3 regions of the Rhizobium sp. CB3171 genome follow, and region 1 is predicted to be linked to each of the others. Evidence: predicted binding sites of a transcription regulator. Region 1 holds the regulator's gene; each other region holds the start of a gene.
The links. Region 1 encodes LexA, which represses DNA repair genes until DNA is damaged. Its sites were predicted from a motif close to TGTTCNNNNTGTGTTCNG; they were not measured.
Positions count from the first base shown of each region.

Region 2: a site for LexA is predicted at 4,068-4,085, ahead of QA648_RS16325 (helicase-related protein). Genes of this name have one in related genera too.
Region 3: a site for LexA is predicted at 4,418-4,435, ahead of dnaE (DNA polymerase III subunit alpha). Genes of this name have one in related genera too.

Region 1 is NZ_CP121652.1:1,267,713-1,278,065, forward strand. It holds gene QA648_RS06310 (ComEC/Rec2 family competence protein) at 1-1,952, shown strand, start outside; gene lexA (transcriptional repressor LexA) at 1,933-2,655, opposite strand; gene QA648_RS06320 (DUF2721 domain-containing protein) at 3,049-3,540, opposite strand; gene QA648_RS06325 (mechanosensitive ion channel family protein) at 3,646-5,679, opposite strand; gene QA648_RS06330 (VOC family protein) at 6,218-7,105, shown strand; gene kdsA (3-deoxy-8-phosphooctulonate synthase) at 7,102-7,941, shown strand; gene eno (phosphopyruvate hydratase) at 8,091-9,365, shown strand; gene QA648_RS06345 (septum formation initiator family protein) at 9,634-9,945, shown strand; gene pdhA (pyruvate dehydrogenase (acetyl-transferring) E1 component subunit alpha) at 10,103-10,353, shown strand, end outside.
Region 2 is NZ_CP121652.1:3,352,284-3,362,636, reverse strand. It holds gene QA648_RS16345 (acetyl-CoA C-acetyltransferase) at 154-1,335, shown strand; gene QA648_RS16340 (beta-ketoacyl-ACP reductase) at 1,460-2,185, shown strand; gene QA648_RS16335 (YMGG-like glycine zipper-containing protein) at 2,584-2,838, opposite strand; gene QA648_RS16330 (DUF3309 family protein) at 2,882-3,037, opposite strand; gene QA648_RS16325 (helicase-related protein) at 4,328-7,513, shown strand; gene QA648_RS16320 (RNA-binding S4 domain-containing protein) at 7,517-7,921, shown strand; gene fdxA (ferredoxin FdxA) at 8,130-8,468, shown strand; gene QA648_RS16310 (CarD family transcriptional regulator) at 8,868-9,440, shown strand; gene QA648_RS16305 (RNA polymerase factor sigma-32) at 9,849-10,353, shown strand, end outside.
Region 3 is NZ_CP121652.1:1,001,673-1,012,025, forward strand. It holds gene proS (proline--tRNA ligase) at 1-1,121, shown strand, start outside; gene QA648_RS04955 (lipoprotein-releasing ABC transporter permease subunit) at 1,144-2,454, shown strand; gene QA648_RS04960 (ABC transporter ATP-binding protein) at 2,470-3,153, shown strand; gene QA648_RS04965 (DUF5680 domain-containing protein) at 3,163-3,630, opposite strand; gene QA648_RS04970 (hypothetical protein) at 3,727-4,314, opposite strand; gene dnaE (DNA polymerase III subunit alpha) at 4,672-8,169, shown strand; gene QA648_RS04980 (L,D-transpeptidase family protein) at 8,267-9,532, opposite strand; gene QA648_RS04985 (GNAT family N-acetyltransferase) at 9,725-10,353, shown strand, end outside.

The DNA.
Region 1 (10,353 bases):
ACGACAAGGGCCGTTGGCGCTATGTCGTCGCCCTGGAGGCAACGGAAAAACCGACCATTCGCCGGCCGCCGGCGCAGATCACCATTTTCGTGCGCAAACAGCTCCAGCCCTTCGAACTCGGCGACCGCATTCAGGGTAGAGCGCGGTTGACGCCGCCGGCCGGACCTGCCTTGCCCGGCCTCAACGATTTCGCCTTCAGCGCCTATTTCGATGGCACCGGCGCGAATGGTTTTGCCTATGGAACGCAGACATTATTGTCGCCGACTAGTGATGTAGTTCAGGGGTCGGTCCTCGACAAGGCGGATATCTGGCTTGCCGGTTTGCGCAGCCATATCGGCGATAGAATCAGGACGCTTTTGCCCGGAGACACCGGCGCCTTTGCGGCTTCGCTTGTCACCGATGAGAGACGAGCGATCTCAGACGATACGACGGAAGCGCTGCGGACCTCGGGTCTTGCGCATATCATCGCCATCTCCGGCCTGAACATGGCGCTCTCCGCGGGCATCTTTTATGTCGGTTTACGCTACGCCCTCAGTCTGTTTTTCGGCGTGGCACAGGCTTGGCCAACAAAGAAGATTGCGGCCTTCGGCGCGCTAGTTACAGTGACGGCTTATTATCTCATTTCCGGCTTCGGGGTATCCGCGGAGCGTGCCTTCATCATGATGGCTATCATACTGATCGCCGTGCTCTTCGACCGACCATCCATTAGCCTGCGCAACGTGGCGCTATCGGCGATAGTCATTCTCATACTGTCGCCTTCGCAGGCGCTCGGACCAAGTTTTCAGATGTCTTACGCCGCGACCCTGGCGTTGGTGTCCGGCTATTCGCTCTGGGCGAGGAGGCCGCATCGGGAGAGCGTTCTCTCCCGGTTCCGGGTCATGCGTCCGCTGCTCTTCGTTTCCCGTTTCTTCGGAAGCATATTGTCGACCTCTTTTATAGGCGGCGCATCGACGGCAATCTTCTCGATAGAGCATTTTCACCGATTGGCGACATATGGTCTCATCGCCAATCTGGCGGCTATGCCGGTCGTCTCCTTTGTCGTCATGCCGTTTGGCATGGCGGCGACGCTACTGATGCCATTTGGCGTTGATGCCCCTTTCTGGCAGATAACCGGCTGGGGACTTGATGTCGTCATCGTCATTGCCAAAACGGTTGCCGCCTGGGGCGGCAATATTCCCTTCGGTCGGCTGCCGGTCTGGCTGTTCCCGACGGTCATAGCCGGCTTCTTGTTGATGACCTTGCTGAGAACATGGCTGCGACATGCAGGTGCGCTCTTGATCATCGGTTCGGTTGCAGTCGTGGCACTCAGTCCCGGTGTCCTCAAGCCTGATCTCATGATCTCCGAGGACGGCACGCTGGTCGCCTTGTTGCGCAACGGTGCGCTGACGACAAACCGCGAAAAACCGCCGGATTTCATCTTCGAGCAGTGGCAAAGAGCATTGGCGATCACCGAGCAGCAACCGCCAACGATGCTTCCGCCGGATAGTCAGCTCCCCAAAATCAGCAAATCAGACAAGCATCGTCGCCTGAATTCCGAAGAACAGAGCACCGTTCGAAAGGCGATGGATGCGGCATTAGACGCGGCCGGGCCGGGCGGTTTCGCCTGCCAAAAAGGTGCATGGTGCGTGGCAATGCTGGATAATGGCGACATGCTTGTCACCATTGAAGATGCCGCCTATCTCGCTCCGGCCTGCGACACGGCCAATATCGTCATCACCTCCGTACGGCTGCGTCTTGATCGCTGCCGCTCTGGCGCCACGCTCTTCACAGGTGCAACATTGCGCCGCACAGGGTCCATCGAAATGAGCCTTAGCACCGATAAACCGATAATGACGGCAGCGTTTGAAAACCTTTCGCGGCCATGGAGCCTGCATCGCTCCTACGACTGGCGAACAGACACTTTTGGCGCGCCGCTCAAGCCGGCGTCACCGGTCAGTGATAGCGGCGAATGAGACCGACGAGCTTGCCTTGTACCTTCACTCGATCCGGCCCAAAGATGCGGGTTTCGTAAGCAGGGTTTGCCGCTTCAAGCGCGATCGAGGCTCCCTTGCGGCGGAAGCGCTTCAATGTCGCCTCTTCATCATCGACGAGAGCGACGACGATGTCGCCGGGATTGGCGGTCGTGGCGTTGCGGATGATGACGGTATCGCCGTCAAAGATGCCGGCATCGATCATGGAGTCGCCCTTGACCTCCAGCGCATAATGCTCGCCGGAGCCGAGCATGTCGGCGGGAACGGTGATGTCGTGAGTATTGTTCTGGATGGCCGAGATCGGAACGCCGGCGGCAATGCGGCCCATGACGGGTACCGAAACCGAACTGTTGTTGTCCTCACTCACCGGCTTGGTGGGTGCGGGCGGCGGCACAAGTTGCGGCTTGCCAAGGCTACCCTCGATGACGCTTGGCGAAAAGCCGCGGCGAGGCTGCAGGCTCGGGCTATAGGCCTCCGGTAGCTTGATGACCTCCAGCGCCCGGGCCCGGTTCGGCAGGCGACGGATGAAGCCGCGTTCTTCCAAAGCCGTGATGAGACGGTGAATACCGGATTTGGACGCAAGGTCCAGCGCATCTTTCATCTCGTCGAAAGATGGCGGAACACCGGACTCCTTCATTCGTTCGTGAATGAAGAGAAGCAGTTCCTGCTGCTTGCGCGTCAACATCGTTTTGAACCTCGGGACTGAGAAGGTGTCGTGAAACAAATCCAGAACGGACACTATATGTTCCATATGTGTTCCGCAAGCCCTTAAATTTCGGTGAACATTTTGTAGGTGCATCAAATAAATGGGAACATAACAGGTCCCGGGCAGATGACTTTTTTCCCGGCACCTTCAAACTAAATAGCAGAAATATATGCGGAATCGGGCGAAGCAAAATTTCGGACGATCCCAAAACGGATTATCTCCAAGGCGGCGAAAAGCCATGTTCTTCGTTCTATAAGCTCTTTGGAGGACGACACTCTCCGAACCATGGAGAGCAAGCTATGGATCTGACTGGGAATCCGGATTTCTGAGGGGCCGGGATTGGTGCCATCCGTAGTAATATTCGATGGGATATCAATAGGTTGAACTTTTCCTCGAACTCCCGTGCCGGTGCTCGAGCAAGGTACGGTCGTTGGCGATCTGCCTTAGCATGCTGCGCCCGGCCAGAATCATCTCGACGAGAAAGGCCACAAAGGCGCCCATGAGTGCGAAGACGGCAAGGCCAAAGAGCCAGAGCAGCAATTGCTCGCGAAATTGCTGTCGAATTGCACCGCCCATGAGGCCGAGCGTCGCAAGGCATGTGAACACGCCCGATGCCGTGCCGAGCAGAACTGCGATCTCCAGCGCCAATGTTCGCCGCCGCAGATAATAGAGCTGCAGCAACCGCGTTTCATCCGGGTCCTCAGAGGTCACCCGTTCGAAAAGGCTGTTGACCCGGTCGGAGACGCGGGCGAGCCTAGCCGAAAAGACATTGAGGCACCCGGCGGTGCCCGCCAGCAGAAAGACCGGTGTCAGCGCTATTTGAATAACGTGCGCGGCAATAGACGTCAGATGGTCGTTCAGCACATTGGATCTCCTTTCTGTCCAACGTCATCCGGTATCGGCTCCAGGGTTGTCGCCTTGCCAAAGAGGGCGCGGAGATGAGGCTGGTGACTGATCTCGCGCGAACGTTCAGGTTGGCGGCGCCGCCGATTGCGTCATTTGCTCAGCGATCTTCTTTCTCTGCAGTGTCATGGCTGCGATCGCGGCATCGGATTTTTCCTCGCCACCCACCTGCACTGTCGGCTGAGCGAAGTCGATGCCGTTTTCCATGAAGGCGTCGCGGATCATGGTATAGGCCTGGCGCCGTATGTAGGTTTGCCGACCGGGGAGGGCGGTAAAAGCGAAACTCAGTTCGATACCGAAGTCGCCAATTTGCTCCACCCCCTTCATTTTCAGGGTCTCAAGAATCTGCGGTCCGATTTCCGGATCTTCTTTCAACTGCTCTCCGATTTGCTTGACGATCCTTTTCGCCTTGGCGACGTCGGTATTGAACGGAACCCGTAGCAGGAATTTATCGATCGCCCAGTCGCGGCTCATGTTCTGAACGGCGCCGAGTTCGCCGAAGGGAACTGTGAACACCGGACCATGATGATGTCGAAGCCTGACGGAACGCAGGCTGAAGGATTCCACGGTTCCCTTGTAGCTGCCGCTTTGAACGTATTCGCCGACGCGGAAGGCATCGTCCATCAGGTAGAAAATGCCGCTGACGATATCCTTGACGAGCGTTTGCGAGCCGAAGCCGATCGCCACGCCGAATATGCCGGCCCCCGCAATCAACGGCCCGATCTGCACGCCCATTTCGGACAGCACGGTGAGGACGGCGGCTGCGATAACGATGGCTGCCAGTGCGTTGCGGAAGATCGGCAACAGGGTGCGAAGGCGGCCCGCGCGCGCGGCTTCCGCCGATGGCGAGGAGGCACTGCTATCGGCGGCGCTCAATTTCTCGTCAATGAATGCCCTCGACAATTGCCAGCAGAGATCGGCCAAAATCAGAACGACGACGCTCTTCAGCGCACCGCGAACAGCGGCGTCGATCGCCGGATTTTCTCGTGCGAGGATGTTGGGATCATAGTGCCAGACGACGGTAATCCAGGCGACCGCGGCTACGATGACGAGCGCCCGCGCACCGCGGATGGCCAGCACCATGCGCGCACTGTTCTTGTTGTCACCAGGCCAGCGTCCCTTTGCAAATGCTTCGGCCGTTCGTCCGACGGCAGTCAATAGCCCCGGAAGAACAACGACATAGATGCCAAGCCAGAAAAGGCCGACGAAGTTGGCCACCCAAAGAAGCCAGAGGCAGGCAACGTAGAGTGAATAAAGGATGTTCATAAGCGTTAACTGTCGGGCAGCGGTTTCCTTGGCCGGTCGCCGCCACACGGCTTCGAGCGTAATCAGCAATAGGAGAATGGAGAACCCGTGGGAGACGACGGTGCCGACATCTCCGTCGATGGAGAGCGGTCTGGTCAGCGACGTCGTGGCGCCGGCTATCGCCAAAACGGCAATGAAGAGACAAGCCCTGCGATAGCCGAAGGCCGACAGAGAGCCCGCGTCCATCGATAGTCTGCAGACGGCAAATGCGAGGCGAGCAGCAATGAATGCCGTCAGATAAAACAGGATCACCACATGCAGTAGCGGCGGCCAGTCTATGGCTAGGAAAATGGCGGAGCTGACGAGGGTGAAAGTGATCCACGGTCCTAATTCTCCGATCGTATGTGCGACAAGAGGATTTGGAAACTGGGCTTTCAGGACGGTTTTCTTGAAAAACCATTCCGCAGCGAGACCGACGCAGACCAATGCGGCGAACATGACGACGGCAGGCGCAAAGCCGTTGTTCCTTGCCTGCTCACGCACCCTGCTCGCTGCAGCGGCGAGCTGCCCCGGTACATTGGGAATCGCCGACCGCAGCGCCTTATATCGAGCGCGAGCGCGGGCCTCTCCGGTTTCGACCAGCGTCGCCGTCGCCGAAGGTGCCGGCTGTTGCTCGGCTGCTTGCCGCTTTTCCAGCCATTGGCGCAGCTCCGGATCATTCATCAGACGCAGCAATTCCGATAGCTTTGCAGGCGGTGCTGTGGGGGCCGTTTCGGGGGTCTGCGCGTGGCACAGTTGCGGCGCAATAGCCGTGAAAACAAGGATAAGTGCAACGGCGACCAAGCCGCTGGGCATAAGGGAAATCAAGCGAGCGACAGAATCCGTGAACCTTCGGACGTGGCCCACCAGGGCCAGACAAAGAGAAGCCGTCAAATGTAAGACCGGGCGTATGGGCGCCCCCTCGACGAGCATCAAGCGCATGTCTCCCCCAAGCACCCGACAATCAGATTGAGTACTGCTGCAAAGATAGAAGTAACGACAGGCCGCTCTTCTGCCTTTCCGAGATCGGATGGTGAATTGCGTTGCCGTTGGACAATCCGAACTGAAGAATGCGCGTCTTTGTCTTGCTGCCGGGAAACGGACTTTTCGGCGCTATCCTCACCCGTATCACTTACCTGTTGCCGCGCTACAGATCATTTATTGCAGTATGATGCGGATATTGCTCGAATTATTGCCCTCTCACAAGGGAGAGTTTGGTGCCAGCACATATATAATTCGGCTAGTTCGCGTGCGGATTTTTGCGGGAGCGCTCTTCTGTCGTCTGCTCCGACGCTTTGATCTTGAATTGAGCGGCAGATGGGCGCAAACCTGCCGACGAATGAAGGGGGAGACCATGACCTCATCGCCGCATCCGCTGGATCATCTCGTTCTGCCGACGGTCAATATCGCCTTGGCGCGGGAGCGGCTGGGCAAGCTTGGTTTCACCGTAGCGTCCGATGCCCGACATCCCTTCGGCACGGAGAATGCCTGCGTTTTCTTTGCTGACAGGACCTATCTGGAACCCTTGGGTGTTGCATCGCAGGAGCAGTGCGAGGCGAGCGTGGGGGAGGGCAATGTTTTCGTCGCCCGCGACCAAGCCTACCGTTTTCGCATCGGCGATGAGGGGTTTTCGGCCGTCGTTTTCGGCACGGACGATGCGGTCGCCGATGACGAACGATTCCGGGTCAACACCATATCAGCCGGAAACATGCTGGATTTTGCCCGGCCGATGCGTATGCCGGATGGCTCGGAGGTGACGGCAGGTTTCCGTCTTGCTTTCGCAGCCGATTTGCGTTCGCCGGATTTCTTCACCTTCTGCTGCCAGCGCATCAATCCATTGCCGGCCGATCGCGGCGCCCTGGAGCGGCATGCCAATGGCGTGACCGGCATAGCAAGGGTTGCCGTCTCGGCGCCGAATCCGGCTGCGTTCCGTGGCTTTTTCGAGCAGGTCGTCGATAGGCCAAAGATATCGGATCATTCCTTCGGCCTGACGATCCACGCGGCCAATACGGGGATCGAGGTCCTGACCCCAGAAGGCATGGAAGCCTTCTACGATCTATCCTTGTCGGGGGACGATCCCGGCCTTCGCGGACGGGCAATCCTTTTCAAGACGCGCGATCTTTCCGTGACATCGTCGCATTTGGCTGCTAACGGCGTCACATATACGCGTAAGAACAATCGTATTTTGGCAAAGCCCGCCCCCGGACAGGGCGCGTTGTTCGCCTTCGAGGAGATAGCATGAGCACCAATTCCGAAGTGATCGTCGGCGAGGGCGCATCCAAGGTTCTGTTTTCCAATAGCGCCAAGCTGTCGCTGATCGCCGGCCCCTGCCAGATGGAAAGCCGCGATCATGCCTTCATGATCGCCGGCGTGTTGAAGGAACTCTGCGACAAGCTCGGTATCGGCCTTGTCTACAAGTCGTCCTTCGACAAGGCGAACCGCACGTCGCTCTCCGGCAAGCGCGGCATCGGCCTGGAAAAGGCATTGGAGGTCTTTGCCGATCTCAAGAAGGAATATGGCTTTCCAGTCTTGACCGACATCCATACGGAAGAACAGTGCGCCATTGTCGCCGAGACGGTCGATATTCTGCAAATCCCGGCCTTTCTGTCGCGCCAGACCGATCTTCTTGTCGCAGCCGCAAAGACCGGCCGCGTCGTCAACGTCAAGAAGGGCCAGTTCCTCGCGCCCTGGGACATGAAGAACGTGCTCGCCAAGCTGAATGAGAGCGGCAATCCCAATGTGCTTCTGTGCGAGCGCGGCGCGTCTTTCGGTTACAATACGCTCGTTTCCGACATGCGCTCGCTGCCGATCATGGCGGCGATGGGCGCGCCGGTGATTTTCGATGCGACGCATTCGGTGCAGCAGCCGGGCGGACAGGGTGGTTCGACGGGCGGCGACCGCCGATTCGTCGAAACCCTGGCGCGTGCAGCGGTCGCTGTCGGCGTCGCCGGCCTCTTCGTCGAGACGCATGAGGATCCGGACAATGCCCCTTCGGACGGTCCGAACATGGTGTATCTGAAGGACATGCCGCGGCTTCTGGAAAAGCTGCTTGCCTTCGACGCGATCGCCAAGGCCTGAGAAATGGGAGGCGTTCAACAGGCTGACATGAATTTGCGCTACGCGGCCTGTAGGCGCTTCAATCGAGGATGCGGGGCGGCATTGTAATTTCCGCACCTTCGACTTAGACAGATTTCAATCGATTATAACCCAGCGAGCAGGAAGCTATCATGACCGCAATCACCGACATTATCGCCCGCGAGATTCTCGACAGCCGTGGCAATCCCACCGTCGAAGTCGATGTGTACCTGGAAGACGGCAGCATGGGCCGCGCTGCGGTTCCGTCGGGCGCTTCGACCGGCGCGCATGAAGCCGTCGAAGTTCGCGACGGCGGCAAGCGTTATCATGGCAAGGGTGTCGAGAAGGCCGTCGAAGCCGTCAACACCGAGATCTTCGACGCGATCGGCGGCATTGACGCGGAAAACCAGATCCAGATCGACAACATCATGATCGAGCTCGACGGCACGCCGAATAAGTCGCGCCTCGGTGCCAACGCCATCCTCGGCGTATCGCTCGCAACTGCCAAGGCTGCCGCCCAGAGCGCCAACCTGCCGCTCTACCGTTACGTCGGCGGCGCTCACGCCCGCCTGCTGCCGGTTCCGATGATGAACATCATCAACGGCGGCGCTCATGCCGATAACCCGATCGACTTCCAGGAATTCATGATCCTGCCGGTCGGCGCAGATACCCTTCGCGACGCCGTCCGCATGGGCTCGGAAATCTTCCACGTCCTCAAGAAGGAACTGGCATCGCAGGGCCACAACACCAATGTCGGCGACGAAGGCGGTTTCGCGCCTGGCCTTTCCAGCGCGCCGGCTGCGCTCGACTTCATCATGAAGTCCATCGAAAAGGCCGGCTACAAGCCCGGCGAAGAAATCGCTCTCGGCCTCGACTGCGCTTCGACGGAATTCTTCAAGGACGGCAAGTACGTTCTGGAAGGTGAAGGCCGCACGCTGGAATCCGGTGCCATGGCCGAGTACCTCGCCGAACTCGCCGCCAAATATCCGATCATCTCGATCGAAGACGGCATGGCCGAAGACGATTGGGAAGGCTGGAAGATCCTGACCGAACTGACCGGCAAGAAGACGCAGCTCGTCGGCGACGACCTGTTCGTCACCAACTCGGCTCGTCTGCGCGATGGTATCCGCATGGGTGTGGCCAACTCGATCCTCGTCAAGGTCAACCAGATTGGCTCGCTGACGGAAACGCTTGACGCCGTCGAAACCGCGCACAAGGCCAACTACACGGCCGTCATGTCGCACCGTTCCGGCGAAACCGAAGATTCGACCATTGCCGATCTCGCCGTTGCCACCAACTGCGGTCAGATCAAGACCGGCTCGCTGTCGCGCTCGGATCGTCTTGCCAAGTACAACCAGCTCATCCGCATCGAAGAAGCGCTCGGCCCGCAGGCTCAATATGCCGGCCGTTCCATCCTTCGCGGCTGATAATGCCTGAAAATCCAAGGGATTTTCGCAAAGGCCTATTCTGCGTCGGGTAACAATCCGAGTCGCCTTATAAGCCAATAATTTCCAGCTCTTGAACCGCGCCTTCGGGCGCGGTTTTTTGTTGGAAAAATGGCAGAGTCAACGGATGGTTAATCTCTGGCGGCTAGTGTTGTCATAGATGTTTGATTTAGCATGATCTTATCCGGAAACCCGTTGTGCGGACCTGAGGTCGGGATCATTCTCGGTAGAGCCTTTTGAGCAAGCGAGTATGTGGACAAAATATCATAAGAAGAGAAAGTTCGGCCGTTTCGTTCTCCCCGCTATCACGGTCGCCTTCGTGAGCTATTTCGGCTACCACTGCGTTCACGGCGACTACGGTCTGAAGGCAACCGAGGTTTTCGAGAAGCAGCGCATCGACCGCGGCAAAGAGCTTGCCGATCTCGTCGCCAGGCGCGAACACCTTGAAAAGGAAGTAGCTTTGCTCAGCGATGGCTCGCTGGACAAGGATATGCTCGACCAATATGCGCGCTATCAACTGACCTATTCCAAAGCCGACGAGATCGTTATTTTCAACAAATAGCCGCAATTAACCGAATTTCGGTTAATTGCCTTTTTTGTAAGCATATCAATCGCTTGCAAAGAATATGAGCCATGCAATTATAGCATTGCTGTGGCGAGCAATCTTCCCTATGTTACGCGGCACTACAAAACGAGGCTACTCACATAGGGAGGGTTGAATGGCGCCGCGAAAAACCGCGTCCGTTTCCAGCCGTAAGACAACATCCAAGCCTGTCAAAGACACCAATGGTGGTGCGATCGCGGATTTCGACCGCGATGAGGAGCTCAAGGCCTATCGTGAGATGCTCCTGATCCGCCGCTTCGAAGAGAAGGCCGGCCAGCTCTACGGCATGGGCTTCATCGGCGGTTTCTGTCACCTTTACATTGGCCAGGAAGCTGTCGTCGTCGGCATGCAACTGGCGCTGAAGGA
Region 2 (10,353 bases), 1.9 Mb from region 1:
TTGTGCGATGCGGCAAGCCCTTTCCATTAATCAGATTTTTGCCGGCGATGACGGCTTCATGAAATCTGGAAGATCAAAATTCTTGGCGTTTGACTCCGGCGCAAAGCTTTGACAGTTTCGCCTTATATATGTTCAACCTGTGAGGAGGCTTCCATGAGCAATCCATCCATCGTCGTCGCCAGTGCAGCTCGCACTGCTGTCGGTTCCTTCAACGGCGCCTTTGCGACCATTCCGGCTCATGAGCTCGGCGCTGCTGCCATCAAGGGCGCATTGGAACGCGCCGGTGTCGAGGGCAGGGAAGTCGATGAGGTGATTCTCGGTCAGGTGCTGCAGGCCGGCGAAGGGCAGAACCCTGCCCGTCAGGCCGCCATGAAGGCCGGCATCCCGCAGGAGGCAACCGCCTGGGGTGTCAATCAGCTCTGCGGTTCCGGCTTGCGCGCTGTTGCGCTCGGCATGCAGCAGATCGCTTCTGGCGACGCCAAGATCATCGTTGCCGGCGGCCAGGAATCCATGTCGATGGCCCCCCATGCCGCCCATCTTCGCGGCGGCACCAAGATGGGCGACATGAAGATGATCGACACGATGATCAAGGACGGCCTGACGGACGCCTTCTACGGCTATCACATGGGCATCACGGCGGAAAACATCGCCCGCCAGTGGCAGCTCTCGCGCGATGACCAGGATCAGTTCGCCGTTTCCTCGCAGAACAAGGCTGAGGCTGCCCAGCTCGCAGGCCGTTTCAAGGATGAGATCGTGCCCTTCATCGTCAAGGGCCGCAAGGGCGACGTCAGCGTCGACGCCGACGAATTTATCCGTCACGGTGCGACGCTGGACGGCATGACCAAGCTGCGCCCGGCCTTCGACAAGGAAGGCACGGTGACGGCCGGCAATGCCTCGGGCCTCAATGACGGCGCGGCCGCCGCCGTGCTGATGACCGAGGCGGAGGCCTCGCGCCGCGGCATCCAGCCGCTTGCACGCATCGTCTCCTGGGCAACTGCCGGCGTCGATCCGCAGATCATGGGCAGCGGCCCGATCCCGGCCTCGCGCAAGGCCTTGGAAAAGGCGGGCTGGTCGGTCGGCGATCTCGACCTCGTCGAGGCAAACGAGGCCTTCGCTGCACAGGCCTGCGCCGTCAACAAGGATCTCGGCTGGGATACGTCGATCGTCAACGTCAATGGCGGTGCCATCGCCATCGGTCATCCGATCGGCGCCTCCGGCGCGCGCATCCTCAACACGCTGCTGTTCGAAATGAAGCGCCGCGGCGCCAAGAAGGGTCTCGCAACGCTCTGCATCGGCGGCGGCATGGGTGTCGCCATGTGCTTCGAGGCGCTTTGAGCCGCGTCGCGCCAAACGATGCGGGAATGGTTGTAAACAAGGTCATGCTAAAATAAATAGCGAGAGACGGATGAGCGATTCGGGTTCGCTCATCCTGCTCTAGCGGTAACAGAGGGGAGTGGACATGAGCAGAGTGGCGTTGGTGACAGGCGGGACACGCGGCATCGGGGCGGCCATTTCGATAGCGCTGCGCAATGCAGGCTACCGGGTTGCGGCAACCTATGCCGGCAACGACGAGAAGGCACAGGCTTTCCGCGAGGAGACGGGCATTTCCGTCCATAAATGGGATGTGTCCGACTATGAAGCTTGCGGCGTCGGCATTGCCAAGGTGCAGGAGGAGCTTGGCCCCATCGAGATCCTCGTCAACAATGCCGGGATCACCCGTGACGCCATGTTCCACAAGATGACGCCGCAGCAGTGGCACGAGGTCGTCAATACCAACCTTACCGGCCTGTTCAACATGACGCATCATGTCTGGCAGGGCATGCGTGACCGCAGCTTCGGCCGCGTCATCAACATCTCTTCGATCAATGGTCAGAAGGGCCAGATGGGCCAGGCGAACTATTCCGCCGCCAAGGCCGGCGATCTCGGCTTCACCAAGGCGCTGGCCCAGGAGGGTGCTGCCAAGAACATCACCGTCAATGCCATCTGCCCCGGTTATATCGGCACCGAGATGGTGCTGGCGGTGCCGGAAAAGGTGCTGAACGAGCGCATCATTCCGCAGATCCCTGTGGGACGCCTCGGCGAGCCCGAGGAAGTCGCCCGCGTCGCGGTCTTCCTTGCTAGCGACGATTCCGGCTTCATCACGGGATCGACGATCAGCGCCAATGGCGGCCAGTTCTTCGTTTGAGCTGATGGGCTGAAGTGGCGGATGATTGCCGGGAAATTGCCCGGCAGTCATCGCTGGCGTGAATTCACAGACGGCCGTGGCCGGGGTTTGAATTCCAAAACGACAGGCTTAAGGGCCACACGGCGCATTTCCTTGTCCCGCATCCGTACGGCATGGCCGAGTACATAAAATGTGGTGCCGACAAGAGCGAATGCTGCGATACTTGCAATGAATTCGGCCATGGTGCCGTTCCTTTCCAAAAACGTTGACGCGATCCCCCCGAAACCTGCGTGGGTGTGAGTGTTCGTCTCAAGAAATGTCGGCCCAAATTTTCGGCGCGAAAGATTTGGCTTTCATGACCGATCGTCAACGAAGCGCTGACGATCGGTCGGAAGAAATCGATCTTTGTCTATACCGGCTTACCGGCAGCGAGCCTCATAGCGGCGGCCATAGCGGTCGCGGTAGATGCAATAGCCCTGGTGCTCGTGGGACCGGCCGATGAGGTAGCCAACGGCGCCACCGGCGACGGCACCGATTGCGGCGCCACCCCAGCTATTGCTGGCGACACCGCCTATGATCGCGCCGGTGCCGGCGCCTATGGCTGTGCCCTTCTCGGTTGCTGTGCATGAGGCGAGTGCGCCGACAAGAGCGATCGCGACAATGATTTTCTTCATGGTATTGCTCCCTAGTGTGAGATCTTCAACAAACTCAGCCGGATCAGATCCGGCCCATCAATAGCAGAATAAGAACGATGACGAGAACTAGTCCGAGACCACCTGATGGACCATATCCCCAACCTCGGCTGTAACCCCAGTTCGGGAGCGCTCCGATCAGCAGCAGAATCAAAATCACGAGCAATATTGTACCAAGCATAGCGTATTCCTCCGCGTCCAGCGCCTAGAGCATCCCGCCAGAGCGACCTCACGCAAGCGGATAAGATGCGCCTAGATACAAGTGCCGATGCGTCCTTATCCACTCCTCGAGAATGAGGGCGCACCAATGCCGCTGTCGATAGAAACTTATTTCACGAGAAATTGTTCCGGCTCAGAAATAACAAGACATGAAGATGAGCCGGCATGCCCCGGCAAAGGTTAATGTCCGGCTGCGGGCTGCGCAAGAAAATACCCACCGACGACCGCGGCATATGGTTAAAAACTGCTTAAAATACAATATGTTGCGGTGAACGAAACGGGAAAGCGAGCTTGTCCGTGATTCGTCAGCGATTCGTTCTGTATTTGGGCTTTGGTTAACGGCGGCAGGGATTGTGGCCTCGGAGAACCTACCCCTTTCGGCGAGGAAGGTTTAGGCCTTATCGCCGGAAAGTGGTAATTCCTCGGTCGAAATGGTTAATGCCGGCGAATTTTTTCGCTACCCGTATCGTCACATCATCCTCCATTTGGATGAGCTTCCCCTCCGAACGCTATATCTAGCCGTGAACAAATACAGTACACGAGATAATCAGCGATTCGTCGCCGATTCGTTCCGGCTTTGGTCGGAAAGTTAACGATTGCAATCAATGCGAGAGATTATGGACTTTTCATATTACGTTTCGCTCAAAAGTTAATTGCAATCCACCATTCGACGTGATTTGGCGCTTCAACCCTGCAGAGTCCTGCGCATTTCGCCGGAGAAGGCACTAGATGTTGTGGAGAACAAATGCGGAATTGAGGAAAGTCAGCGATTCGTCGCCGATTCGTTCCGGCTTTGGCCCGAATCTTAACCCAGAGCCGTTCTCGATACTTATCCTCGGAAAATTGCGGAATTTACAGATGGTTAACCATGTTTCCAAACGGGAAGGCTGGTTCGCTGGATTCGCGTGATGGCTCCTGATTCACGCGAAAAAGGAGTCCTAATGCGATTCACTATCTGGTGGCGGTTTGTAAATCGAAATCCATATGTAGTGGTGAACACAAAGGGAACAGGGCAGAGTCAGCGATTCGTCGCCGATTCGTTCTCAAGCTGTTCTCGACTCACCAGGACTCGTTTTGGATGCAGAGAGAATGTAGCTTTCGGTTGAAGCCGCCAAAGATAAAATCGCATAATCCGGCCGTTGTTTTTGCATTTCAGGTCTTGCCTTTGTCACATATGGTCGTCATCTCTTCTTCTCTTCCCTGGGGACCTTGCTGATCGGAAGACAGTGGTTTCTCGCCCATGCATGGACCTATGACTCAGACTTCGCAGCCAATGATCCTGAGCGGACGCGGCGTGACCGCGGTGCTCGGACCCACCAATACCGGCAAGACCCATTATGCCATCGAGCGCATGGTGGCGCACGGCAATGGCGTCATCGGCCTGCCGCTGCGGCTCTTGGCGCGCGAGGTCTATACGCGTGTCGTCGAGAAGGTCGGGGCTCAGTATGTCGCGCTGGTCACCGGCGAAGAAAAGATCTCGCCGCCCAATGCGCGCTATTCCGTCTGCACCGTCGAAGCGATGCCGCGTGAGACGCGGGCCTCTTTCGTCGCGATCGATGAAGTGCAGCTCGCCGGCGATCTGGAGCGCGGCCATATCTTCACCGACCGTATCCTGCATTTGCGCGGGCGGGACGAGACCCTGCTGCTCGGCGCCGGCACGATGCGGCCGATCCTTGAGCAGCTCCTGCCGGGGATCACCGTCGTTGAGCGGCCGCGGCTGTCGCATCTCTTCTATGCCGGACAGAAGAAGATCACCCGCCTGCCGCAGCGCACAGCGATCGTCGCCTTCTCCGCCGACGAAGTCTATGCCATCGCCGAGCTCATCCGTCGCCAGCGCGGCGGTGCCGCCGTTGTCCTCGGCGCGCTCAGCCCGCGTACCCGCAATGCACAGGTCGCGCTCTATCAGGCCGGCGATGTCGAATATCTCGTGGCGACCGATGCGATCGGCATGGGGCTCAATCTGGATGTCGATCACGTTGCCTTTGCCCAGGATCGCAAGTTTGACGGCTATCAGTTCCGCAATCTCAATCCGGGCGAACTCGGCCAGGTCGCCGGCCGCGCCGGTCGTCATCTGAAGGACGGCACTTTTGGCGTAACGGGCCAGGTGGATCCCTTCGACGACGACTTGGTACGGCGCATTGAGGGTCACGAGTTCGATACGGTTAAAGTGCTACAATGGCGCACCAAGGAATTCGATTTCTCCTCGATCGCTTCGCTGCGCGCGAGCCTCGAGAGCGCGCCGCGCGTGCAGGGCTTGACGCGCGCACTGCCGGCGGTCGATCAGCAGGCGCTGGAATATCTGTCGCGCGATCTGGAGATTTCCGATCTCGCCAATAATCCGGCGCGGGTCGAAAAATTATGGGAAGCCTGCGCGCTTCCGGATTATCGGCGGATTACGCCCGCCCAGCATGCCGATCTTATCGCCACCCTCTTTTCCGACCTTGTGCGCTATGGCACGGTAAAAGAGGACTTCCTTGCCGAGCAGGTGCATCGCGCCGATCGGACGGATGGTGAGATCGACACGCTTTCGGCGCGAATCGCGCAGATAAGGACTTGGACCTATGTGTCGAACCGGCCCGGTTGGCTTGCCGATCCGACACACTGGCAAGAAAAGACGCGGGAAATCGAAGATCGATTGTCTGACGCGTTACATGAGAGGTTGACGAAACGCTTTGTTGATCGCAGGACATCTGTGCTCATGAAGCGCCTGAGAGAGAATGCGATGCTGGAAGCTGAAATCAGTGTGAATGGGGATGTCTTCGTTGAGGGGCATCATGTGGGACAGTTGACCGGATTCCGGTTCACGCCTATCGCGGGAACCGAGGGGCCGGACGCCAAGGCTGTCCAGACGGCCTCGCAGAAGGCGCTGGCGCTGGAATTCGAGGCGCGCGCCGCCCGTATCCATGCGGCAGGCAACAGCGATTTGGCGATCAGTGCGGATGGCCTCGTCCGTTGGCTCGGCGATCCCGTGGCGCGGCTGTCGGGCAGCGATCACGTCATGCGTCCGCGCGTCATCCTGCTCGCAGACGAGCAGTTGACGGGCAATGCGCGTGATCATGTCGCCGCGCGCATCGAGCGCTTCGTGAATCATCATATCAGCACGGTGCTGAAGCCGCTCGACGATCTGTCGCGCGCCGAAGATTTGCAGGGTCTTGCCAAGGGGCTGGCGTTCCAGCTCGTCGAAAATCTCGGCGTGCTCTTCCGCCGCGACGTCACGGAAGAGGTGAAATCGCTGGACCAGGACGCGCGCGCCTCGATGCGCCGTTATGGTGTCCGCTTCGGCGCCTACCACATTTTCGTGCCCGCTCTGCTGAAGCCGGCTCCGGCCGAGCTCATCACCCTGCTTTGGGCATTGAAGAACGACGGCCTCGACAAGCCGGGCTATGGCGACCTGATCCCGGTTCTGGCGGCGGGCCGTACGTCCGTGGTCACCGATCCGACTTTCGAGCGCATGTTCTATAAGCTCGCCGGCTTCCGCTTCCTCGGCAAGCGGGCGGTGCGCATCGATATTCTTGAGCGGCTGGCGGATATTATCCGTCCGCTGCTGCAGTGGAAGCCCGGCCAGGCGTCGCGTCCGGAAGGCGCCTATGACGGCCGCCGCTTCACGACGACGACGGCGATGCTCTCCATCCTCGGCGCAACGCTGGAAGATATGGAAGAGATCCTGAAGGGTCTCGGCTATCGTGCCGACGCCGTGAAGGCCGAAGACGCGGCAGCCTTCCTTTCGCAGCAGGATACCTCCTCGGCACCTGCTCCGGCGCAGGCTGCGGAAACCGTCGCAGAGAAGGCCGATCACGACGATGCCGATGGCGCAGGCGATGAGCCGGCTACCGAAGGCGAAACCGCCGCACAGGATGCGGTTCCCGCAGCGCAAGCTCCTGCTGAGCCTGCCGCCGCCGAGCCGGTGGACGCCACAGAGGCAGCAACCGAGTTGCAGGTTGCCGATGCCGTCGCCGAGGTGGTCGAACCGAAGCCGGTTCTGCTTTGGCGTCTTGGCGGACGCAGCGATAACCAGCAGCGCCAGGGTGGACGCGGCCATGGCGATCGTCGCGGCCATCAGGGCGAGGGGCGCGGTCACCAGGGTAATCGCCGCAACGGCGGTGGCGAGCAGCAGGCGAACGGCGAAGGCAACCGCGAGGGCCGGGATAATCGCGAAGGGCGCGAGGCCCGTGGCGACAACCGAGGACCGCGCGGCAATCGCGACGGCGGCCGTCCGCAGCATCAGGGCAATCGTTCCGAACGCAACGACCGCCAGGATCGCGGCGACCGGGGTGACCGGAAAGAGCGTAACGATCGCAATGATCGGAACGACCGCAACAATCGCGGCGCATCGCAGCCGCTGCGCTTCGAGGCCAAGCCGCCGCGTAAGGAAAAGCCGATCGATCCGGATTCTCCTTTCGCCAAGCTCGCTGCCCTCAAGGAGCAGATGAAGAAATAGGCCATGACGGACGAAAAGCAGCCATCTTCCGGTTCGCGCCAGCGCATCGACAAGTGGCTGTTCTTTGCCCGCATGGTAAAATCCCGCTCGCTGGCGCAGGTCTATGTCCAGAACGGCAGCGTGCGGGTGAATGGCGAGCGGGTCGTTCAGCCGAGCTACGGCGTCAAGGCAGGCGACCGGATCGAGCTCTCGCTCGAGCGGCGCGACGTCGTCCTGATCGTGCGTCAGCCGGGAGCGCGCAGAGGTCCCTTTGAAGAAGCGAAGCTGCTTTATGAGGATCTGACGCCGCCACCAGATGAGACAAAACGTCTCACTCCCTTCGAGCAGGCGCTCCGCGCGCCGGGCAGCGGACGGCCGACGAAACGCGACCGGCGAGCTATAGACCGGCTGACCTCCGAGGATGATTAGAAAACTCTGCTCGAACTCCATGATTTTGGGACTGTTTATCCCTTGAAATTGGCCGGCAAAGTCGATACCTCACGGTCAACCCGCTGGTAACCGGCCGGTCGGCATGCCTGCGCATAGCGCATACGCCTGTCCGCCGGCTTCCGAGGGAAAAGCGTGACGTTCCAGGTTGCGCATCCGCGGAAAACGAGAGACATCCCTGGAGTGCTTCATGACATACGTCGTGACCGACAATTGCGTTCGCTGCAAATACACCGATTGCGTGGAAGTCTGCCCCGTCGACTGCTTCTACGAGGGTGAGAATTTTCTCGTCATTCATCCCGACGAATGCATCGATTGCGGCGTTTGCGAGCCGGAATGTCCCGCCGAGGCGATCAAGCCCGATACCGAGCCGGGCCTCGACAAGTGGCTGAAAATCAACGCGGATTATGCCTTGATCTGGCCGAATATTACGGTCAAGCGCGATCCTCTCCCGGAAGCCAAGGAAATGGACGGCGAACAGGGCAAGTTCGAGAAATATTTCTCGACCAACCCTGGTTCGGGTGACTGATTGAGGGCCGTGACAGGCCGTCGATAAAGGTGTAGTCGATAACGCTTAAAGACGAATCATTGCCGTTGGCCGCCGGAGCGGTCGACGTGGCCGTTTTGGTGTGCGTAAAGCAAATTATTGATTTAGTCAGATTTTTGTGATAGCTTCCTCACACTGATCCACTGCGGCATTTCGCGTGCCCCAAACCATCACGAAAGCAAGTAACAAATCCGTACGCGGTTTCCTTGACATATCAACGTTTTGAGTTGTCGGGTCTGGGATCGCGATGAACGGATTTCTTTTTGCACGCGTCTGGCTGGACCAGGATGAAGTCACCCCGACGGTGCTTCCGTCTCAACCGGGCCTGACTGACCCGGCCCCGGCTCATGCTGGGTGCGTAACAGGGAGTTTTTGAAAAGAATGACGATCCAGCAGAAAAAACCTTCAGCAGCACGCCATGGCTTCAAGACCGGCGAATCGATCGTATACCCCGCTCACGGTGTTGGTACGATTACCGCGATTGAAGAGCAAGAAGTCGCAGGCATGAAGCTTGAGCTTTTTGTAATCGACTTCGAAAAAGACAAGATGCGTCTGAAGGTGCCCGTGGCCAAGGCCATGAGCATCGGAATGCGTAAGCTTTCCGAGACTGATTTCGTCGATCGGGCGCTTAAGGTTGTTCAGGGCAAGGCTCGCGTCAAGCGTACCATGTGGTCGCGCCGCGCCCAGGAATATGATGCCAAGATCAATTCCGGCGATCTGATCTCAATTGCCGAAGTGGTTCGCGATCTCTATCGCGCCGAGAACCAGCCGGAGCAGTCCTACTCCGAACGTCAGCTCTATGAAGCTGCGCTCGATCGCATGGCGCGCGAAATCGCCGCCGTCAACAAGATGTCCGAGACCGAGGCCGTTCGCCTCGTCGAAGTCAATCTGAACAAGGGCCCGAAGCGCGGCAAGGTCGTCGAAGAAGACGATTCCCAGGACGAAGCCGCATAAGGCCGGAAGCTCACATACCACGTCAAAAACCCGGCCTTCGAGCCGGGTTTTTTCTTTGGAACCTTTTTTGGTCTGATGCGTTTAGGTTTCGTATTTGCGGCTGGTGCGCGCTTTCTCGTTATCAGAGTTTCTCGCCCAGCCGTTTCCCTTAACGTTCACGAGGACCGGACCCCATGCGTTTTGATTGGAAATTTCCCGGCGATCGGAAGTCATTTCCTTCGCCAGGTCATTTCGGAGAAGCCGAATTAGACCCGTAACACCGATCGTCGGATATCCGGAGATCGGCCTCCAATTGCATTCCATTCATAGATTTTCACCCGCGCAGCGATGTCGGGAAGCGATGTTTGCTGTCTTTTCCGTTGACCGTAGCACAGAGACGATTTTGGGGCAGGATTAGGGGATATGCATATGAAGAATATGTCTGCAGATCGGCGTATGATTAAGATCGCGATGGCCGCTCCCTATCTCGGCCGGGACGAAGAGCACGACCTCGCCATCCGCTGGAAGGATCACGACGACCGCGGCGCTCGCAACAAGATCGCCACAGCCCACATGCGCCTCGTTATTTCGATGGCGGGCAAATTCCGCAATTTCGGCTTGCCGATGAGCGACCTTGTACAGGAAGGCTATGTAGGTCTCCTAGAGGCGGCGGCAAGGTTCGAACCGGAACGGGAAGTACGATTCTCGACCTACGCAAGCTGGTGGATCCGCGCTTCGATTCAGGATTATATCCTGCGCAACTGGTCGATCGTGCGCGGAGGCACGAGCTCGGCGCAGAAGGCGCTGTTCTTCAATCTTCGCCGCTTGCGGGCCAAGCTCGCCCGGGGCAATACCGGCGTTACGGTGCAGTCGATCCATGAAGAAATCGCCGTCGCCCTCGGCGTCAGCCTTGCCGATGTGCAGACCATGGATG
Region 3 (10,353 bases), 270 kb from region 1:
AGCTGCTGATGCCGACGCTGCAGTCGGCCGAGCTCTGGCAGGAAAGCGGCCGCTATGACGCCTATGGCAAGGAGATGCTGCGCATCCAGGACCGCCAGGAGCGCCCCATGCTCTACGGCCCGACCAATGAGGAGGTGGTCACCGACATCTTCCGTTCCTACGTCAAGTCCTACAAGGACCTGCCGTTGAACCTCTATCATATCCAACTGAAGTTTCGCGACGAGATCCGCCCGCGCTTCGGCACCATGCGCTCGCGCGAATTCATGATGAAGGATGCCTATTCCTTCGATCTGACGCTCGAAGGCGCGGTGCACTCCTATAACAAGATGTTCGCTGCCTATCTGCGCACCTTCACTCGACTGGGTCTCAGGGCAATTCCGATGCGCGCCGACACCGGCCCCATCGGCGGCGACCTCAGCCATGAATTCATCATCCTCGCCGACACCGGCGAATCGGAGGTCTTCTGCCACAAGGATTTCGTCAATTTCGACATCCCCGCAGACGACACGAATTTTGATGACGTCGCTGGCCTGAAAGCCATCTTCGACAAATGGACGTCGGTCTATGCGGCGACCTCCGAGATGCATGACGAGGCGGCCTTCAACGCCATTCCGGAAGGCGAGCGCCTGTCGGCCCGTGGCATCGAGGTCGGCCATATCTTTTATTTCGGCACGAAATATTCCGAACCGATGGGCGCGAAAGTGCAGGGTCCTGACGGCAAGGAGCATGCCGTCCATATGGGTTCTTACGGTATTGGCCCGACACGCCTTGTTCCCGCCATCATCGAAGCATCGCATGATGAGAACGGAATCATCTGGCCGGCGTCGATCGCGCCCTTTGATGCCGTCGTGATCAACATGAAGGCCGGCGATCAGGCCTGCGACGCGGCTTGCGAGACGATCTACGCGGCGCTCTCGAAGGCCGGCAAGGACGTTCTGCTTGACGATACGGACGATCGTGCCGGAACGAAGTTCGCCACTGCCGACCTGATCGGCGTGCCCATGCAGATCATCGTCGGGCCGCGTTCGATCGCGAACGGCGAAGTGGAAGTCAAGGATCGCAAGACCGGCGCCCGCGAAACGATCACCGTCGAAGCGGCGATCAATCGGCTGGCAGGCTGATAAACGATAGGATGAGAAGCGAATGGCGGTAGGCGAGGCAGTGAAGCAGCAGGAGAAGGCCTTCAAAACCGGCCCGTCATCGCGTCCGTTCTCCGGCTTCGAGCGGCTTGTCGCCTGGCGCTATCTGCGCGCCCGGCGCAAGGAGGCGTCGATCTCGGTCATCGCCGGCTTCTCGCTGGTCGGTATCATGCTGGGCGTTGCGGCATTGATCATCGTCATGGCGGTCATGAACGGTTTTCGCGCCGAGCTCTTCAAGCAGATTCTCGGTTTCAACGGCCATGTCGTTGTTCAGCCCGTAGATTCGCCGCTGAATGATTATGCCGCGCTGGCACAGAGGCTCGCTGCCGTCCCGGGCGTTACCATGGCTCTGCCGCTGGTCGAAGGCGAGACGCTGGCTTCCGGCCGCGGCGGTTCCGGCACCGGCGCGCTCGTGCGCGGCATCCGTGCTGAGGACCTCACCAAGCTCAAGACTGTTTCGGACCACATCGTCGATGGCGACATGGTCGGCTTCACCGCCGGCCAGGGCGTCATGGTGGGTTCGCGCTTGGCGCGGCAACTGGGGCTGACGGTCGGCGACCAGATTACGCTGACTGCGCCGGACGGCGACGTGACGCCCTTCGGGGTCAATCCGCGCGTCAAAGCCTATACGATCTCCGGCATCTTCGAAGTCGGCATGTCGGAATACGATTCCTCCGTCGTCTTCATGCCGCTGGAGGAATCGCAGATCTTTTTCAATGCCGAGGGGATCGTCGAGAAGATCGAGCTTTTCGTCAGCAACCCGGATGATGTCGACGCGCTGAGGCCGAAGATCGAAGCGGCGGCGGGGCGGCAGGTCTTTCTGACCGACTGGCGGCAGGTGAACGAGACCTTCTTCTCGGCGCTGCAGGTCGAACGCAACACCATGTTCATGATCCTGACGCTGATCGTCATCGTCGCTGCGCTCAACATCATTTCCGGTCTAATCATGCTGGTGAAGGACAAGGGAAGCGATATTGCCATTTTGCGCACCATGGGCGCGACGTCGGGGGCGATCATGCGCATCTTCTTCATGACGGGCGCGGCGATCGGCGTCGTCGGCACCGTCGCCGGCGTCGCGCTCGGTGTCGTCGTCTGCCTCAATATCGAATCGATCCGTCAGTTCTTCTCCTGGATATCCGGCACGGTGATCTTCAATCCCGAGGTCTATTTCCTCAGCAAGTTGCCGGCGGAAATGAATCTCGGCGAGACCCTCTCCGTGGTCGTGATGGCGCTGACGCTCTCCTTCCTCGCCACGATCTTTCCGGCCTGGCGCGCCTCGCGGCTCGATCCGGTGCAGGCGCTACGGTACGAATAAGGAATTCCACATTTGATCAAACGCAACGTCGTTCTCCAGCTTACGGGCGTGGAGCGTCATTACGGGCAGGGCGAAACGCGGCTGTCGATCCTGAAGGGCGCCGATTTCGCCTTGACCAGCGGCGAGATCGTTGCCCTGGTCGCGCCGTCGGGAACGGGGAAATCGACGCTTCTGCACGTTGCCGGCCTGCTCGAACATCCCGATGGCGGCGAGGTGACGATCAATGGCCAGGCCTGCGGGGGACTGTCCGATGAAAAGCGCACGGCCGTCCGTCGCAGCGAGATTGGCTTCGTCTATCAGTTCCACCATCTGCTGCCCGAGTTTTCCGCGCTGGAAAACATCATGATGCCGCAGTTGATTTCCGGTCTCTCCCGGAAAGAGGCGAGCGCTCGCGCTGCCCAGCTCCTCGACTATATGCGCATTGGTCATCGCGCCGATCACCGCCCGGCGGAGCTTTCCGGCGGTGAGCAACAGCGCGTCGCGATTGCCCGCGCCGTTGCCAACGCACCGCTGGTGCTTTTGGCCGACGAGCCGACCGGCAACCTCGATCCCGATACGGCGCATTATGTCTTCGACGCGCTGGAGGCGCTGGTGCGCCAGTCCGGGCTTGCCGCGCTGATCGCCACGCACAATCACGAACTGGCGGCTCGTATGGACCGCCGCGTGACTATCCATGACGGTAAGGTCGTCGAATTCTGACGGTGCCCATCAAGGGACGATCAGTCCGCCGCGGTAATCCAGCTCATAGGCCTTGCGTCCGTTTACGAGGATGACCTCATGGCCGATAAAATGATCGCAGCCGCCGGTACTGCGATCGACATACTGGCCAAATGAATGGGCGAATTCGAAACCGCCGAGAAAGCGTTTTTCATCGAGGTAGAGCCGCATGAGCGCCGCCTTGATGACCATCCCTGCAGCCCTGCCATCGATCAGATCGGGCTCGACGATTCGTCCAAAATAATTCATCGCCCAGACCGGCTCGTCATCGTACCAGACGACTTCCTGTCCGGCGAAATCCGTGCCGCCGAAGTAGCTATCGAGATAGCGCCAGCGGCCGCTGGCATAGCCGATGTCATGCGAGCCGCTCCGGCAGGACGGCAGCCTCTCGCCATCGCCGACATAGGTCTCCGCCTTCGCGGCAACAATAAAATCGTTCAGCGCGGCAAGATCCGGCATGACCCTCTCCATTACCCTCTCCATTCTTGGTGAGGGCACAGAATGCCACGCGCTCGATAGCAAGTAAAGAACATACAGTGAACAAATGAAAAGCCGCTACGTGTTTTCCCCACAAGCTTTCCGGCCGATATCGTCTTTCCAGTCCTGGATCTTGATGGTTTTGGCTTCAGTCTGGAGTTCCCTGCCACTCTTCGTCGCCTTGCCCGTCAGGACATTGTAGTCGCAGCTATAGCTTCTATCGGCGTCGAGATTGTCCCGGTAATCAAAGGTGTAGCCGGCGACGACGAAGGCGTTGTTGCGGAAGGCGAGGGTGAGCGTCTGATGCCAGCGGTCGCGCCCGATCGCGTCATTCTGGGACATGACGGCGATCGAACCATTGGGCAGCGCCGTGATCGAAGGCTCCTGACCGAAGATACCGCCCGGCTCGCCTCGGCCCCATACTTTGTCGGGTGCGGCGGCCGCCAGCTTGAGCAACTGATGTTCTTTGTCGCGGAGATAAATATAGATGCCGATCGTGGTCTCGTCGTCTGGCGCGGCCAACGCCAGCAAAGCAAGGTCCGGCTTACCGTCCTTGTTCCAATCGCCGACCGCCGCGTCGATGATGCGGTCGGGCGCAATGGTATCGTCAGCGTGAGCCGCGGATGTAACCGAAAGCAGAATGAGAGCGCAGGCAAGTGGTTTCATCGTGATCCCTCCCTTCGCGTTTTCATAGCTTAGGGTTGTGATCCCGTCCATTGATACTCTTCAAAATACTGATGATGAAAATTATTGATGCAGCTATTGACTCTCGAACATAAATAGAACAAAAAAGAAACATAACGAGTAAGGAGCGCGTAAATGACCGATATCATTCGAGACGTTGCAGCATTCACCTCCATCGTCATGTTTGTCGCCAGCTTTTCCCTCATCATGATGGCGATGTGAAACTTATCCTCACGGGTGTCGCGATGCGCCCGTGAATCATGAAGTCAACTTATGGACTTTATCGTCCGCTATGCCGAAAATGCAGCCGATTCATTTGGGCATGCGGAAAGGCATATGATGGCGGATATGATGAACAGCGGCGCAGCGGGTGCGCCGGTCGGAGATACGCCGGAATTCGTGCATCTTCGCGTCCATTCCGCATATTCTCTGCTCGAAGGCGCATTGCCGCTAAAGAAGATCCTCGCCAAGGCGGCGGGCGACAATCAGCCGGCCATCGCCATCACCGATACCAACAACCTTTTCATCGCGCTGGAGTTTTCCCAGAAGGCGATGGATGAGGGCCTGCAGCCGATCATCGGCTGCCAGGTGTCGATCGACATGGAAGATAGTGTCGAGGGCGAAAAGCGCGGCCCGCAACAGGCGCTCGCCAAGCTGCCGTCCATCGTGTTGCTCGCCGCTACGGAGCGGGGCTATGAGCGGCTGGTCGATCTCGTGAGCCGCGCCTATCTGGGCGGCGAAGGCAATCAGGCTGTCCATATCACAGCCTCCTGGCTGAAGGAAATCGGCACGGACGGTATGATCGCGCTGACCGGTTCGCTTGGCGGTCCGGTCGATATGGCGTTGAAGGAAGGCCACGCGCCGCAGGCGCTGTCGCGTCTGCTGACGCTCAAGGACCTGTTCGGTGATCGGCTTTATGTCGAATTGCAACGTCACGGCACGTATGATCGTCGCCACGAACAGAAGATGATCGCGCTCGCCTATGAGCATGAATTGCCGCTGGTCGCGACCAACGAGGCCTTCTTCCCGACGCGTGAGGATTATGAGGCCCACGACGCCCTCATGGCGGTCGCCCACAATGCCATCGTTTCGGACGACACTCGTTTTCGCCTGACACCGGATCACTATTTGAAGAGCCGCGCCGATATGGCGAAGCTGTTCGCCAATCTGCCGGAAGCCTTGGAGAACACCGTCGAGATCGCCCGGCGCTGTTCCTTCGTCCTGAAGACACGCAAGCCGATCCTGCCGCGCTTCACCGGCGCCACTGACGATCCGGAGGAGGCCGAACGCGCCGAGGCGGCGGAGCTGCGCGCCCAGGCGGTCGAAGGTCTCGATCGGCGTCTCTCCTCGCTCGGCATGGCGGCCGGCTATGCGGAGAAGGACTATCGCGAGCGGCTGGAGTTCGAGCTCAGCGTCATCGAGCGCATGAAATTCCCCGGCTACTTTCTGATCGTCGCGGACTTCATCAAATGGGCCAAACAGCATGATATTCCGGTCGGCCCGGGCCGCGGTTCGGGCGCGGGCTCACTCGTTGCCTATGCGCTGACGATTACCGACGTCGATCCGCTGCGTTTCTCGCTGCTGTTCGAGCGCTTCCTCAATCCGTCGCGCGTCTCGATGCCGGACTTCGACATCGACTTCTGCCAGGATCGTCGCGAAGAGGTGATCCGCTATGTCCAGGCCAAATACGGCCGTGAGCAGGTGGCGCAGATCATCACCTTCGGTTCGCTTCAGGCGCGCGCCGCCCTTCGCGACGTTGGGCGCGTGCTGGAAATGCCCTACGGCCAGGTGGACAAGATCTGCAAGCTGGTGCCGAACAACCCCGCCAATCCGACCCCGCTCAGCAAGGCGATCGAGGAGGAACCACGTCTGCAGGAGGAGGCCGACAAGGAACCGGTCGTTGCCCGTCTGCTCGATATCGCCCAGAAGATCGAGGGCCTTTATCGCCATGCCTCGACACACGCCGCCGGCATCGTCATCGGCGATCGGCCGCTGTCGAAGCTGGTGCCGATGTATCGAGACCCGCGCTCCGACATGCCGGTCACCCAGTTCAACATGAAGTGGGTGGAACAGGCCGGCCTGGTCAAGTTCGACTTCCTCGGCCTGAAGACGCTGACGGTTCTAAAGACAGCCGTCGATTTCGTCGCCAAGCGCGGCATTACACTTGATCTCGCCAGCATTCCGCTCGACGACAAGAAGACTTACGACATGCTCTCGCGCGGTGAGACGGTCGGCGTGTTCCAGGTGGAAAGTGCGGGCATGCGCAAGGCGCTGATCGGCATGCGCCCGGACTGCATCGAGGACATCATCGCGCTGGTCGCCCTCTATCGTCCGGGCCCGATGGAAAACATACCGGTCTACAATGCCCGCAAACACGGCGAGGAAGAGATCGAATCGATCCATCCGACGATCGATTATCTGCTGAAGGAGACGCAGGGCGTTATCGTCTATCAGGAGCAGGTGATGCAGATCGCCCAGGTCCTGTCTGGTTACTCGCTCGGCGAGGCCGATCTTCTGCGCCGTGCCATGGGCAAGAAGATCAAGGCCGAGATGGACCAGCAGCGCGAACGCTTCGTCGATGGCGCTGTCAAGAACGGCGTATCGAAGGGGCAGGCGGACGTTATTTTCGACCTGCTCGCCAAGTTCGCGAACTACGGCTTCAACAAGTCGCACGCCGCGGCCTATGCCATCGTCTCCTACCAGACCGCCTATATGAAGGCGCATTATCCGGTGGAGTTCCTCGCCGCCTCGATGACACTCGATATGGCGAATACCGAAAAGGTCAACGACTTCCGCCAGGACGCCAAGCGCCTCGGCATCGAAGTCATCGCGCCATCGATCCAGACCTCGTTCCGCCATTTCGAAACGGGCGACAACCGGATCTACTATGCGCTGGCCGCCATCAAGGGCGTTGGCGAATCCGCCGTCGACCATATTGTCGAGGTGCGCGGCGACCAGCCTTTTGCCGGCATCGAGGATTTCTGCCTGCGCATCGATCCGAAGCAGATCAATCGCCGGGTGCTGGAAAGCCTGATCTCCGCGGGCGCCTTCGATTGCTTCGATATCGACCGCGCGCAACTGATCGGTGGACTGGACCGGGTCATGGGCTATGCGCAGGTCGCGCAGGAAAACAAGCGAAGTGGTCAGTCCGATATGTTCGGAAGCGCTGCCTCGGGACCTGAGAAGATCTCATTCCCGCCTTTCACCCCCTGGCTCGCCTCGGAGCGGCTGCTACGCGAATTCCAGGTGCTCGGCTTCTACCTCACGGCCCATCCGCTCGACACTTACAAGAACGTCCTGAACAAGATGCGCGTGCAGACCTTTGCCGATTTTTCGGCGGCGGTGAAGCAGGGGGCCAGCAACGGTCGCTTGGCTGGCACCGTGATTTCCAAGCAGGAGCGCAAGACGCGCACCGGCAACAAGATGGGCATCTTCGTCTTCTCCGATGCCTCCGGCCAGTTCGAAGCCGTGCTGTTTTCGGAAGTGCTCAATCAGTATCGCGACGTGCTGGAAGTCGGCAAATCCTTCGTCATCACCGCACAGGCGGACGAGCGGCCGGAAGGCATCAGTCTGCGCCTACAGACGGCGCAGTCGCTGGAGGAAAAGTCGCTGCAGATGCAGAAGGCGCTGCGTGTCTATGTCCGCGATTCCGGCCCGCTGAAAGCAGTCGCCGCGCACCTCAATGCCAAGGGCGACGGCCTGGTCTCCTTCATCGTCATCAAGGAGGAGGGCAAGCGCGAGGTGGAGGTGGCGCTGCCGGAGAAATACCGCATCACGCCGGAGATTGCAGCCGCGCTACGCACCGCGCCCGGCGTGATCGACGTCGAGCTGGTCTAAAGTAATTCCAGGAAAAGTGCGCAGCGGTTTTCCGTCCGGAATTGCGAGAGAACAAAAGGACAGAGCGGTTCTGAGATTCCGTGAAACGCTAGCCGCTCTAGCCGTTTTTCCCAAGGGCGCCGCGATTGGTGATGGTGATGAAATCGGTCCCGTCGCCGGTTTCCGGGCCGATGCCGGTGTCGGAAATCGTCAGCGACGAACCTGCCGTCAGCAGATCCTCGATCTTGCGCCTGACGTCATCGGGTATGGTGATGCGGTCGAGCGCGCGGTCGGCGGCGTCGAGCGATTCTGCCTGCGCCTCGCTGGTGATGCCGAAGCGCTTCTTCGCCTCCTTGGAAAGATCGTCTTCCAGCGTCACGCCGAACCAGTCGGCCTTGCCGTTCACCTTGTCGATCGTATGGGCGGTGAAGAAATGCGTGCCAAGGGCTTCCTGTGGCTCGGCGATGATGGCGGGAGCTTCGAACAGCGGTTTGAAATTCTGCCGAACCATGATTTCGCCGTTCGGCGGTACGCCCTTACCGGCGACCTCATAGACCGCCTTCATCAGCGCCGGGCTCACCAGTCCGCCCGATGTCGTGATGTTGTGGGCTTTCTTGAAATCCGCGATCGCCTGTACCGTCGCCGGTCCAAGCATGCCGTCCGGCGTGCCGGTAACAAAGCCCATATCGTTCAAGATGCCCTGCAGATCGCGGACATTTTCCCGCAGACCTCGGCGGGTGAGGAGAATGCCAAGCGGCGCCTGATCGGCGGTGGGCACTGCCCGTACGGCCTCTGGTATGGGCAGAGCGGCGACATCGTTCGTGGCGACTTGCACCGGCTCCGCCTGCGGCAGAAAGCCGGTCGTCGTCGGGCGCAGTTCGAGATCGGAGAACAGAGCGGCGGCGGGTGCGGCTTCAGGTTGAAACAACATGGTATGTTGGAAAGGCTGCGGCACCAGCGGCCGGTCGGCGATAACGACATGCACGCCGCGTTCGGTCATCTGGTAGAGCATCTTGGCGAAGGCCTTGGGCATGCGCACGCAGCCGTGTGAGGCCGGATAAATCGGCACCGAATTGGATTCGTGCAGGGCGATACCAGACCAGGTCAGCCGCTGCATGAAGGGCATCGGCGACGCCGAATAGAGATTGGACTCGTGATAGACCTCCTTCTCCAGAATGGAGAAGATGCCGCTCGGTGTCGTATGGCCGCGCTTGCCGGTCGAAACCTTCGATGTCGCCACCACCTGGTCGCCGTCATAGACGGCAAGCGATTGCCGGTCCTTCGATACGACGATCTGTAATGTGCGGGCATCCTCCGCGAAGGCGGGATGAACAAGGGCCGTGGCCGACAGCAGGCCAAGCCCGAAAAAGAAACGCGACTTCATATACACATACCAAAACGCAATACTCGTATGGCCACAGGTTAGACTTCGAAGTTTAAGGAAGACTTGAAGCGGAGCCGCCCACCGGAATTGCTTTTTTCCCGCTTCAAAGGCTTGTCCGATAGGCGCAATTGCGACCGGAAGTATTTTATGTAAATCTTAAATTGTAGGATGCGGAGCCGGGCGGGCGTCGACATGCATGTGGACGTGATCGAAAAGCTGGAAGATCTGCAGGGGCTGAAAGACGACTGGGATCGGATCTATGAGATCGACCCGGAGGCGCATTGTTTTTTATCCTGGACCTGGATGTCGAGCTGGTTCGCCTCTCGTGCGCTCCCTTGGCTCGTGCTGGCGGCAAAGCAAGATGAGGGCGGCGCCTATGTGGCTTTCTTCCCGATCCAGCTCGGTACCGGGCTCGACCGGAGCAACGGTTTCTACAATACCGTCGTCATGGGCGGCTCCTATTTTGCCTCCTATACGGGTATTCTCTGCGATCCGGCCTATGCCAATGCCGCTGTCTCAGCCTTTGGCGATCGGATTCGCGCCTTTCATTGGCGCAGCCTGCATCTCGACGACATCGATCGATCGTCTGCGCGCATCGGGGCCTTCCTCGAGCGTTTCCCGCCGGCGGATTTTGTCGGCGACAGAGTCAAGCGCCCGGCACAGATTTCGGATGCGGCCGAAAGGATTGATCCGGAGATCTACGTCCATGTGACGCTGCCTGCCGATTTCGATTCGTTCCTTCGTGAGAAACTGCATTGGCGTGCACGCCGCAATATCCGCCATTGCTTGCACAAGCTGGAGGGTTCGGCGGCACTGCGGAT